One region of the Aliirhizobium cellulosilyticum genome, then DNA from elsewhere that is predicted to be linked to it. Evidence: riboswitches for the same ligand, from Rfam matches in the RefSeq annotation. Region 1 holds a riboswitch; the other holds the start of a gene.
What was found. Region 1 has a riboswitch for cobalamin ahead of GGE33_RS20585 (ABC transporter substrate-binding protein). Riboswitches for the same ligand answer to the same signal wherever they lie in the genome.

Region 1 (5,916 bases):
GTTTCAGGATGCGCAGCCAGTCGGAAAACGCCTTGTCGGGATTAGTGAGCGTCCAGACGAGATGTCGGGCAATGATGACGTCGTAAGTATTATCCGGCTCCATCGTCTCCTCCGCATCGCGCGTCAGGAACCGGATCGCGGCATTCGCCTCGTCAGACTTGCGCCTTGCACGCGCCATCATCGGCTCGGTGAAGTCCAGCCCCGTCACCTTGAAGCCGAGGCCGTGCATCAGCATCGTCATCACGCCCGTGCCGCAGGCGAGGTCGAGCGCTTTTCTGCCTTCCCCGTCGCCAAGATGGCGGCGGATCAACCGGCCCCAGGCGTCGATTTCCGCATGCTTGGCAATTCCGTGGCCGGCGCTGCTGTCATAGGTCTCGGCGCGGAGGCTCCAGTAGTCGCGGATTTCGTCCTTGATCGACCAGTTTTGCATGTCGATGCCTTACATCAGGAATTGGATATGGAGACGGCCGTGATGGGCGGAGGTGGAGACATGCGCCTCGACCCCGAAGACGTCGGCGATCATCTTCTCGGTGAAGATCTCCGCGGGTGGTCCGCAGGTGACGAGCTTACCCTCCGACAGCACAGCGATCCGGTCGCAGAAACGGGCGGCGAGGTTGAGGTCGTGGATGGCCACCACCGTCGTCACCGACAGATCCTCGACCAGCCGCAGGATGTCGATCTGGTGCTGGATATCGAGATGATTGGTCGGCTCGTCGAGGATGAGGACGGAAGGCGATTGCGCCAGCGCGCGGGCAAGCTGCACCCGCTGCCGCTCGCCGCCCGAAAGCGTATGCCAGAACTGGTCGCGCCGGTCGGTCAGTCCGACACGGACGAGCGCATTCTCGACGATCTCGTCGTCGGTACCGGTCCAGGGGGAAAGCGCCGAACGGTGCGGCGTGCGACCGAGCTTCACCACATCGAGCACCGTGACATTCGCCTCGGTCATCGAATGCTGTTCGACGACGGCGACACGGCGAGCAAGCTCGCGGCGGCCGAAACCGGAGATCTTGCGGTTGTCGAGCATGACGTCGCCCTCAGCCGGTGCCCTGAGACCTGCCAAGAGACGGATGAGCGAGGATTTGCCCGATCCGTTCGGACCGATCAGCCCGAGCGTCTGGCCCGGTTCTACCGAGACCGAGACGCCATCGACGATGACCTTGCGGCCGGCGAGCCAGCGCACCGCATTGGCGGCGATCATCAAGTGAGCGCTCATGCGACCCTCCTTGCCCGGTAGAGGATGACCGAGAAGAACGGCACGCCGACCAGCGCCGTGACGACGCCGATGGGAAGTACCTGCGGTGCGATGATGATGCGCGAGACGATATCGGCGACCACCATGAATAACGCGCCGACAAGCGCGCAGGCAGGCAGGAGCCGCATGTGGCCCGGCCCGACGATGAAGCGGGCGGCATGCGGGATGACCAGCCCGACGAAGCCGATCGCACCGACCATGCTGACCATGGTGGCGGTCATCAGCGCGGTGACGAGCAGCAGCACGACGCGAACACGCTGGACCGCGATGCCGAGCGAACGGGCGGCATCCTCGCCGAAAGTGAAGGCGTCGAGCGCGCGGGAATGCCAGATGCAGACGACAAGCCCGATGCTGACCACCGAGGCGGACAGCGCCACATCCGGCCAGCGCACCCCGGCGAAGCTGCCGAGCAGCCAGAACATTACGCTGCGGGCCTGCTCGGCATTCGCCGATGTCGAGACGATGTAGGAGGTCAGCGCATTGAAGAGCTGCGAGGCCGCCACACCGGCAAGGATCGTCCTGTCCGCCGTCTGCCGTCCGCTGACGAGCATCACGACAAAGGCGAAGGCGAGCAGTGCACCGGCAAAAGCCCCCGCCGACAGCGAGATCGCGCCTGCGCCAAAACCGAGCAGCATGACAGAGACGGCACCGGTCGACGCGCCTGCCGATATGCCGAGCACGTAAGGCTCCGCCAGCGGATTGCGCAAGAGCGACTGCAGGATCGCACCGGACAACGCCAGCCCGGCGCCGCAGAAGGCGGCAACCAGCGAGCGTGACAGACGGTAATCCCAGATCACCGCTTCCTGGATACGCGGCACGGCGATCTCCGTGAGGCCGAGACGGTTTGTGACTGCCGCGACCGTGGTTTTCATTGGAATGGTCATCTCGCCGATCGCAACCCCCGCCGTCATGGCGAGGAGAAGGGCGGCGACGACGAGGAGGACGCCGGCAGCGCCGGCGGTCCAGAGCCTGATGCGGGATGCAGTCACTTCAGCAATCCAAAGCTTTCAAGGGATGCGGCGACGGTTTCCAGACCCGTGATCGTGCGGACGGTCGGGTTCATCGCTTGCGCATCCATCTCGACGATATGGCCCTTTTCGACGGCGTCGAGCTTGCTGACGACCGGATCGGTGGTGAGGAACTGCTTCTTGACTGCCGGATCGTCGGCACCCTGATTGCGCCTGTCCATCGTGCCGATGACGATCACCGTCGGGTTCTCGGCGGCGATGGCTTCCCAGCCGACCAGAGGCCATTCCTGCTCGGAACTGACGATATTCTTCGCGCCAAGAACCTGAGTGATGTAACCCGAAGCGCCGTTCTTACCGGCCATCCAGGCATCACCTGCGACTTCCGGTGACGAGAACCAGTAGACGAGGCTGACATCCTTGGCCTTGTCTGCGACGCGCGCCCGTACGGCAGCTTCGCGGGCCTTGATATTCGCGATCAGCTTTTCCCCGCGATCGGCCACATCAAAGATGCGCGAAAGCTCGCCGATCTCCTGATAGAGGAGGTCCATCGAGAACATCTTCTTGCGGCTGCCATCCGAAACCGCGTTATCCGTCACCGCGCAATCGGTAGGAGACACGTAGCTCGGCACGCCAAGATCGGCAAACTGCTGGCGCGTGCCGACGCGGCCCTGCGGTCCGACGGAAGTGAGAAACTGCGCGGCGATGAAATCCGGGTCTCGCGCCACCACAGCCTCGAAATTCGGCGTGCTGTTGGCGATGCGGTGGACTTGCTGATTGTCGGCTGCAAGTTCCGGCAGAACCGGCGAGACCCAGATGGCGCTTCCGGCCATGCGATCGGCAAGGCCGAGCATCAGCAGGATCTCGGTACTGTTCTGGCCGAGGCCCACGGCTTTCTGCGGAGCCTTTTCAATGACGACGTTCGAACCGCAATTATCGATCGTCAGCGGGTATGCGGTCGGGGCGGCGAATGCCGTGGAGGTGAGGGCTCTGAGGGGAAGCGCAACAAGAGCGGCGATCAGGCCGTATTTCATGTCCTGTCCTTTCGGATGACGGATGAGGTGCCGGAAAACACCGCCCGGCCGGATGGCGGGCGGTGCAGGCGGCATGGCTTAGTTCGCAAGTCCGAAGGACTGGATGCCTTTTGCAAGCGTTTCAATGCCGTCGATCGTGCGGATCGTCGGGTTCATCGACTGCGCGTCCATCATCACGAAATGCTTCTTCTTCACCGCATCGAGCTGGCTGACGACCGGGTCGCTTTCGAGGAAGGAAACCTTTACCGCCGGATCATCGGCGGCATAACGGCGGCGATCCATGGTGGCGATGACGATCACGGCGGGATTGGCTTCAGCGATCGTTTCCCAACCGACCAGCGGCCATTCCTCTTCGGTCGTCACGACATTCTTCGCGCCAAGCGTCTTGAGGATATAGGCCGGTGCGCTGTTCTTGCCGGCGATAAAGGCATCGCCCTTGGTTTCCTTGCTGGAGAACCAGAAGACGATCGGCAGGTTCTTCGCTTCCGCGCCTTTGATCGAGGCGACGGCGGCGGCTTCACGGGCCTTCAGGTCCGCGATAAGCGTGTCGCCACGATCCTGGATGTCGAAGATTTCGGCCAATTCAGCGATTTCCCGATAGATCAGGTCCATCGTGAACAGTTCCTTGCGCACGCCATCGCCGCCTTCAAGATTGGTCTTGGCGACACAATCGGCCGGCGAGATATAGGTGTTGACGCCGATATCGGAAAACTGTTCGCGCTTGGCGACGGAGCCCATCGGACCGACATGCCATTCGAATTCTGCGGCGACAAGATCAGGCTCCAGCCCGACGATGGATTCGAAGCTCGGATCGTTGTCGGCAAGCCGTCTGATCTGCGCATTCGCCTCGGCATATTGCGGCAGCACAGGGCCGACCCAGACGGCCGTGCCGGCAACCTTGTCTGCAAGGCCGAGCGAATAGAGAATTTCGGTCATGCCCTGACCGATGGAAACGATTTCGCCGGGTGCCTTGTCGAAGGTCACCTTCTGTCCGCAATTTTCAACCGTCAGCGGATAGCTGGTCGAGGCTGCGAATGCGGTTGCGGGAAGCGCTGCGGTGGAAACCGCAAACAGTGCGGCGATCAAGCCGAGTTTCATGTCCTGTCCTTTCGAAGGAAATGGCTTTGCCGGGATGAAAGGCAGGACGATGCGAGGCCGCTTCTGCGGTCCACATCAAAATGGCGGGCGACGGGGTCGCTTGCGTCATATCATTCTCCCTGCCGGAACACCTCGTCCGGTATTGGTTAGGCCCAAAGCTGACGGCAGGTCTCCTGACTCGCGGCTCGAGCGCCTTGCCGTCTCCTTCCCGGTCAAAAAACCAGTGGATGTGACGAAAGGCTCGCCGCTTACAGTTGCGAGGGCAGTCGCGGGCTCGGTCAAAAAGACCTCACCGCGTTCCCTTTTCATCTGCGAATGCAGAACCGTAGCGTGCCCTTGATAGGAGACACACCGGAGCTTGTCCAGTGAACTTGCGTGATGAGCCGCTTCCAACCCGATGGCTTGACAGCGTCTCGATCACATGATGACGTAATAGTATAACGTAACAAAAGCTGCAATGGACATCTGCGATGAAAAATAGGCTCCCCGTCACCGTGCTCTCCGGCTTCCTTGGCTCCGGCAAGACGACCATGCTCAACCACATTCTCGCCAATCGGCAGGGGATGCGCGTCGCGCTGATCGTCAACGACATGAGCGAGGTGAATATCGACGCAGCCCTCGTGCGCGACGGCGGCGCCAATCTGTCGCGCACCGAGGAACGACTGGTGGAGATGACCAATGGCTGCATCTGCTGCACGCTGCGCGACGATCTCCTGAAGGAAGTGCGTGCGCTCGCAGAGCAGGGGCGGTTCGATTACCTGCTGATCGAATCGACCGGCATCGCCGAACCGCTGCCGGTCGCCGCCACCTTCGATTTTCGGGATGAAAACGGCCAGAGCCTTTCGGACATATCGAAACTGGACACGATGGTGACCGTCGTCGATGCCGCCAATCTTCTGAAAGACTACGGTTCCGGTGACTTCCTTGCCGATCGTGGCGAAACGGCAGGTGAGGGCGATAATCGCACGATCGTCGATCTTCTGGTCGAGCAGATAGAATTCGCCGATGTGGTGGTGCTGAACAAGATCGGCACCGCGACGCCGGACGAACGCGACGCCGCGCGAAAAATCATCGTGGCGCTCAATCCCGATGCCAGGTTGATCGAGACGGATTTCGGCAAGGTGGACCTCAGGGATGTTCTGGGCACAGGCCGTTTCGATATCGACAAGGCGGAACAGCACCCGCTTTGGTTCAAGGAACTGCACGGGTTCAAGGACCATGTGCCGGAGACGGAGGAATACGGCATCCGCTCCTTCGTCTACCGCGCCAGAAGGCCGTTCGACCCGGCGAGGTTCCAGCGCTTCATCGACAGGTCATGGCCGGGTGTCGTCCGTGCCAAGGGCTTCTTCTGGCTGGCGACACGTCCGCATTTCGTCGGCGAAATCAGCCAGGCCGGTGCTCTGGTCCGCACCGGCCGGACGGGACTGTGGTGGTCTGCCGTTCCGAAGGAACGCTGGCCGCAGACGCCTGAGTTTGCTCGGATGATGAAACCCTATCTCGATCCCGTCTGGGGTGACCGGCGACAGGAGGTCGTCTTTATCGGTGCCGACCCTATGAATGAACAGAA
Region 2 (5,916 bases), on a different contig from region 1:
CCACAGCAATGTTCCTTCTCGCATTCCTCGCGCTGATCGTGGAGCGCTTTACCGGCTACCCGGATTGGCTGTTCAGGCTGATCGGCCATCCCGTCACGTGGATCGGCCGGCTGATATCGCAACTCGACACCCGATGGAACCGCGAGGCGGATGACTTCGCCACGCGAAAACGCATGGGGATCCGGGCACTCGCCGTTCTGATGGCGATTGTCATTCTTGTCTCTGCGGTCCTGCAGGATGTGCTGCTTGTTATCCCGTTGGGTCCGATCCTGCTCATTCTTGTCGCTGCGAGCCTCCCGGCCCAGAAGAGCCTCGAGCGGCATGTGCGCGATGTCGCTTCCTCGCTTAAGCACCATGGCTTGCCGGCGGGACGGGCGGCCGTCTCCAGAATTGTCGGCCGCGATGTCGAACAATTGGACGAAGCGGCAGTTTGCCGGGCGGCGATCGAAAGCCTCGCCGAGAATTTTTCCGATGGCGTGGTCGCGCCGGCCTTCTGGATGGGGATCGGCGGCCTGCCTGCCGGTGCGGCATACAAGGCAGCCAATACCGCCGACAGCATGATCGGCCACCGCTCGCCGCGCCACGAAGCTTTCGGCTGGGCGGCCGCCCGTTTCGACGACCTCGTCAACCTGCCTGCCTCGCGCCTTACGGCAGCGCTTTTCGTGGTTGCCGCGCTTTTTGTTCGCGAGGCCTCGCCAAGCAATGCCATCAGGGCGATCCGCCGGGATGCCAAAAATCATCGTTCGCCGAATGCCGGTTGGCCTGAAGCCGCGATGGCGGGAGCGCTCGGCATAGCACTTGCGGGACCCCGCAGTTATGGCGGCGAGATGATCGAGGCGAGTTATATGGGCGAAGGCGGCCGCAGCGAACTGGTCTATGAGGATATCTACGAGGCGCTGAAGATCGCCCGCATTGCCGACATGCTGCTGATCGGCCTTTTCGGCGTCTTGGCGGTCCTCATGTGGCAAGTCTGAGCAACCCGCTGAGATCGAGATGCCGTTCCATATGGGCGGCGAGACGATCGAGAATGGCATCGACATTCGCCTCGTAATCGAGGCCTGAAGACGAACCGCCAAGACGGGTGAGCCAGGCTGACCGCTGCCTGTCGTCGGAAAACAACCCGTGGACGTAAGTGCCGACGACCCGGCCATCCGCGGAGGATGCCCCTTCCGCTTGACCACCGATCGTCGAGAACGGCCGGGCACAATCCGCGCCGGCTGTGCGGCCGATATGCATTTCGTAGCCGGCGAAGGAAATACCATCGAAACTAGAGCCCGAAACTGCTTCAAGCCGCTTGGCGCCGGAAAGAACGGTTTCGACATTGAGCAGGCCGAGTCCATCGACTGAGCCGGGTGGACCTTCAGTCCCTTCCGGATCGGAAAGCCGTTTGCCGAGCATCTGATAACCGCCGCACAAACCGAGCACCCGCCCGCCGCGGCGATGATGGGCGGCGATATCTACATCGAACCCGGCTTGGCGCAGCGCCGCAAGATCCGAGATCGTAGCCTTGGAGCCGACCAGCAGCACGAGATCGCAATCACCGGGAATGGCTTCGCCGCGACGGACGCGGATCAGTTCCACATCCTGCTCGGCTTCCAGCGGGTCGAGATCATCGAAATTGGAAATATGCGGCAGGATCGGCACCGCGATTCGAATTTTCGCTCCCGGCTTGCGGGCAAAGTACTGGGAAAGGCCCAGCGCATCTTCGGCCGGCAAAAGTGCCGCATCGGCAAAATGCGGCAGGAGCCCGATCGATTGCCAGCTCGTGAATCGGGCAATCAGATCCATGCCTACGGCAAACAGCGCCGGATCGCCACGAAACCGGTTGACGATGAAACCGCGGATCATCGCCGCATCATCGGCATCGATGACCAGCTTGGTGCCGGCAATACTGGCGATGACGCCGCCGCGATCGATATCGCCGATCAGCACGACCGGCACATCGGCCGCGCGGGCAAAACCCATATTGGCGATATCGTTCTGGCGCAGGTTGATTTCCGAAGCGCTGCCGGCTCCCTCGACCAGAACCAGATCGGCCTTGGCGCGCAGGATCTCGAAGCTTTCGAGCACGCGCGAAAGCAGTCGCGGCTTCAGATGCTGATATTCGGATGCCTTGGCATTACCCTCGACACGCCCCTGCACCACGACCTGGGAGCCGATCTCGCTCTGCGGTTTCAGAAGCACCGGGTTCATATGCACGCTGAGCGGCATGCCGGCCGCGCGCGCCTGCAGCGCCTGCGCCCGGCCGATCTCGCCGCCATCGGCGGTGACGGCCGCATTGTTCGACATGTTCTGCGGCTTGAACGGCGCGACGCTCAGGCCACGCAGCGTAAAGGCGCGGGCAAGGCCGGCCACGACCAGCGACTTGCCCACGTCGGAGCCCGTTCCCTGGAACATCAGCGAGCGAGCGACCATGATCTAGAACTCGATGCCGGCCTGGGCTTTGACACCCGCCTTGAAGTGATGCTTGACCAGAGACATCTCTGTCACCAGATCGGCCGCCTCTATCAAGGCCGGTTTCGCGTTGCGGCCGGTGACGACAACATGCAGGTCAGGGCGTCTGGCCTGGAAGGCGGCGACGACCTTTTCCAGATCAAGATAGTCGTAGCGAAGTGCGATATTGAGTTCATCGAGGATGACCAGCCCGATCGTCTCGTCCGCCATCAGCTCGAGTGCCTTCTCCCAGGCCTTGTTCGCGGCCGCGATGTCGCGTTTGAGGTCCTGGGTTTCCCAGGTGAACCCCTCGCCCATCGTATGCCAGACGACGCGATCGCCGAACACGGCAAGCGCCGGCTGTTCGCCGGTCGACCATGCGCCCTTGATGAACTGCACGATACCGACACGACGGTTGTTGCCGAGCATGCGTAGCGCAAGCCCGAAGGCCGCCGTCGACTTGCCCTTGCCGGGACCGGTATGGACGATGAGAAGACCCTTTTCCAGGGTCTTCTCGGCGACTTCTGCATCCTGAACCGCCTTGCGGTTCGCCATCTTGGCGCGATGACGCTCCTCGGCGGTTTCATCGATATTTTTCAACGCGCTGCAAGCTCCCTTTCGGTTACCGGAGAAACTTGTTCTCCGCTGCGGAACTTCTGCCTTAGCACAGCAGCGGCAACACCGAGAACCGCCCAGAAGATCAGATTTGTGGCATAAACGGCGTTGACGAACCGGCCATGGAGTTCAACAGGCACCGCCGTTTCATGGCTTGGCGGAAGCGGCGCGCCAACCAGATGCGGCGCAACGAGAAGCACGATCGCCAGAGCCGCCAGCAAGGCGGAACGGGTATAGGCAAGAAGACCGAGGCCGGCAGCGGTGCAGATAGCGGTCGAGACCCACCAGAGCTGACGCGGACCGAGTTCGGCGGCAGGCATGCCCGGAAGTTCCGGTGGCAGGCCGAGACCCGGCGCAAGGCTGACGGTGAGGAAGCCGGCAATGCCGAACATCAAACCACCTCGCCAGCCGCCAAAGCCGCCGAGCGCTTCGGCAAGTGCGATCGCGACGAGCGCAAAACCGATGGCGGCGAGCACATCGGCCGAAGCGGTATAGATGAAACGCTCGAAACCATCGGCAGGCGCCCAGGCTTCTTCGTCATAATGGTGATCGGCGGCAGCTGGTTGGGCCGCACCGATGGCAGGCGCTGCGTCATGCGAATGGCTGTGTCCGGCCTCTTCGCCGCCGGCATTTTCAAAAGTTTCCGCCTGCAGGATCAGCGGCACGGTGGAAAAACTCTGCATCACGGTCATCAGCAGGCCGGACAATAACCCGGCGACCACCGCCGCGAGGACGATGTTACGAAACAACGACATTTTGAAATTCCTCTTAGTGGCAGGGGAAGGCCAGCGAATGGCGCGTATCGTGAGCGGCGTTATGTACGACTTCCAGATGCGAGAAGCCGACGAAACCGACCATGAACAGGCCAAGAAGGGCCGACATGCTAAGAGGAATGATTTTTGATGCGGAAACGCTGGCTGCGGCTGCAGCAGAATTCGTAACCATGGACTTCGTCTTTCTGCCCTCCACCCGAGGGCTGTTACCATTGCCGAATGTCTCTGGCAGGTCTCCTGGCTCGCGGATCGGGCGCCTTCACCCGCCTTCCCAGTTCAATCCGTAAAGGGATTGCTCCAGTGGCTTGACGACCGGATGGCCGTTTTGGGCAAAGGCTTTCCGCTTACAGTTGCGGGGGCAGCCGCGGGTTTGACGAAAGATCGTCGCACCGCATTCCCTTGAGTAACCCTTCCGGGCACCAAAGACAGATCCACTATAGTCAATTCGGTTCTATCGGCAATCGCCTTTGCGACATTGACAGTTTGACCGCGGAACGCTTACTTGAGCGCCACGACGGTCCTTTGCCGGCAACGGCAGGGGCTAAGAGAGAATGCGGTGCGGACCGATAAAACGGTCCAATGCCGCGGCTGCCCCCGCAACTGTGTGCGGCGAGCCATCACGCCAGAGACGCCACTGGAGAGGTCCGGCCATGGACCCTTCTGGGAAGGCAGGCGGATGGTGACGACCCGCGAGCCAGGAGACCTGCCGTTTGAAAATCATGCTTTTCCGGGCGGGGTGCTCCGGCAAAGGCTTCAATCATCGCTGCAGGATGGCTTGGCTTTCCTGTTCCGCACCCCGACTTGAGTAACCCGGCGGTAGTGCGGCCTGATGACAGATGATGCGCGAAAAGACGAAACCGGAACGACCGTTGGCGGCAATGCCGGCAACGTCGACGTGACGATCTTCGTCTGCACCAATTGCCGCGAGGCGACGGACAGCGAGGCCCGCCCCGGTATCGACCTGATCGAAGCGCTGAAACTGGCAGCTAAGGGCAAGCCGCTTACCGTCAAGCCGGTCACCTGCCTTGCCAATTGCGATAAGAGCCCGAGTGCGGCCTTCAACCACCGTTCCGGCTGGTCCTATGTCTTTGGCCACCTCTCCACCGAAGATGCCGACGACATCGTCACCGGCGCGATGATGCTGGCCGAAGACGAGCGCGGTTTCCTGCCCCTTCGCGGCCGCCCGATGTGCCTTCGTGGAAAAGGCATGACGGCCCGTATCCCACCCTTTCATCACCACGAGGACATGCCTTCATGAGCGAAAACTTCGCCCCTAAGTTCGATAAGGTTCCCTGCACCGTCGTTACCGGCTTTCTCGGCGCCGGCAAGACCACGCTGATCCGCAACCTGATCGAAAAGCTGGACGGCAAGCGGCTGGCGATCATCGTCAACGAATTCGGCGATGTCGGCATCGATGGCGAGGTGCTGAAAGGCTGCGGCATCGAGAGCTGCCCGGACGACAACATCATCGAACTGGCCAATGGCTGTATCTGCTGCACGGTGGCAGACGATTTCGTGCCGGCGATCGACCAGATTCTCGCCCGCGAGCCGCGCGTTGACCATATCCTGATCGAGACTTCCGGTCTTGCTCTGCCGAAGCCGCTCGTACAGGCGTTTCAGTGGCCGGCCGTGAAGGCGCGTGTGACAGTAGATGCCGTGATTGCGGTCGTTGATGGTGTAGCACTGGCCGAAGGCCGCGTTGCCGATGACCACGATGCGCTCGAAGCCCAGCGCCAGACCGACAGCTCGATCGATCATGACGATCCGGTCGAAGAAGTGTTCGAGGACCAGGTCGCCTGTGCCGACATGATCGTGCTGACCAAGACCGACCTTCTCGATCAGGCTTCGCTTGCAGCCGCCAAGGGCCGAGTTCAGGCGCATCTGCCGCGTGCCGTGAGAATCGTACCAGCTGCAAATGGTGCGGTTGATCCCAGCGTTCTGATCGGCCTTGGCCTTGCCGTCGAGGACGATATCGAGAACCGCAAGACCCATCATGACGACGAACTCGACCACGACCACGACGATTTCGACAGTTTCGTTATCGATCTGGCCTCGGTAACCGACCCCGAAGCGCTGGCTGCCCGTATTTCGGCGA

Region 2: another riboswitch for cobalamin. It lies ahead of GGE33_RS24825 (DUF1636 family protein); the one in region 1 lies ahead of GGE33_RS20585 (ABC transporter substrate-binding protein).

The regions. Positions count from the first base shown of each region.
Region 1 covers NZ_JACIGW010000005.1:276,944-282,859, reverse strand. Annotated here, with positions in the region: gene GGE33_RS20605 (class I SAM-dependent methyltransferase) at 1-430, opposite strand, end outside; gene GGE33_RS20600 (ABC transporter ATP-binding protein) at 440-1,201, opposite strand; gene GGE33_RS20595 (FecCD family ABC transporter permease) at 1,210-2,163, opposite strand; gene GGE33_RS20590 (ABC transporter substrate-binding protein) at 2,238-3,251, opposite strand; gene GGE33_RS20585 (ABC transporter substrate-binding protein) at 3,330-4,349, opposite strand; cobalamin riboswitch at 4,496-4,692, opposite strand; gene zigA (zinc metallochaperone GTPase ZigA) at 4,820-5,916, shown strand, end outside.
Region 2 covers NZ_JACIGW010000010.1:25,132-31,047, forward strand. Annotated here, with positions in the region: gene cobD (threonine-phosphate decarboxylase CobD) at 1-4, opposite strand, end outside; gene cbiB (adenosylcobinamide-phosphate synthase CbiB) at 9-974, shown strand; gene GGE33_RS24805 (cobyric acid synthase) at 958-2,415, opposite strand; gene cobO (cob(I)yrinic acid a,c-diamide adenosyltransferase) at 2,419-3,033, opposite strand; gene GGE33_RS24815 (CbtA family protein) at 3,030-3,803, opposite strand; gene GGE33_RS24820 (CbtB domain-containing protein) at 3,817-3,993, opposite strand; cobalamin riboswitch at 4,032-4,260, opposite strand; cobalamin riboswitch at 4,320-4,546, shown strand; gene GGE33_RS24825 (DUF1636 family protein) at 4,651-5,079, shown strand; gene cobW (cobalamin biosynthesis protein CobW) at 5,076-5,916, shown strand, end outside.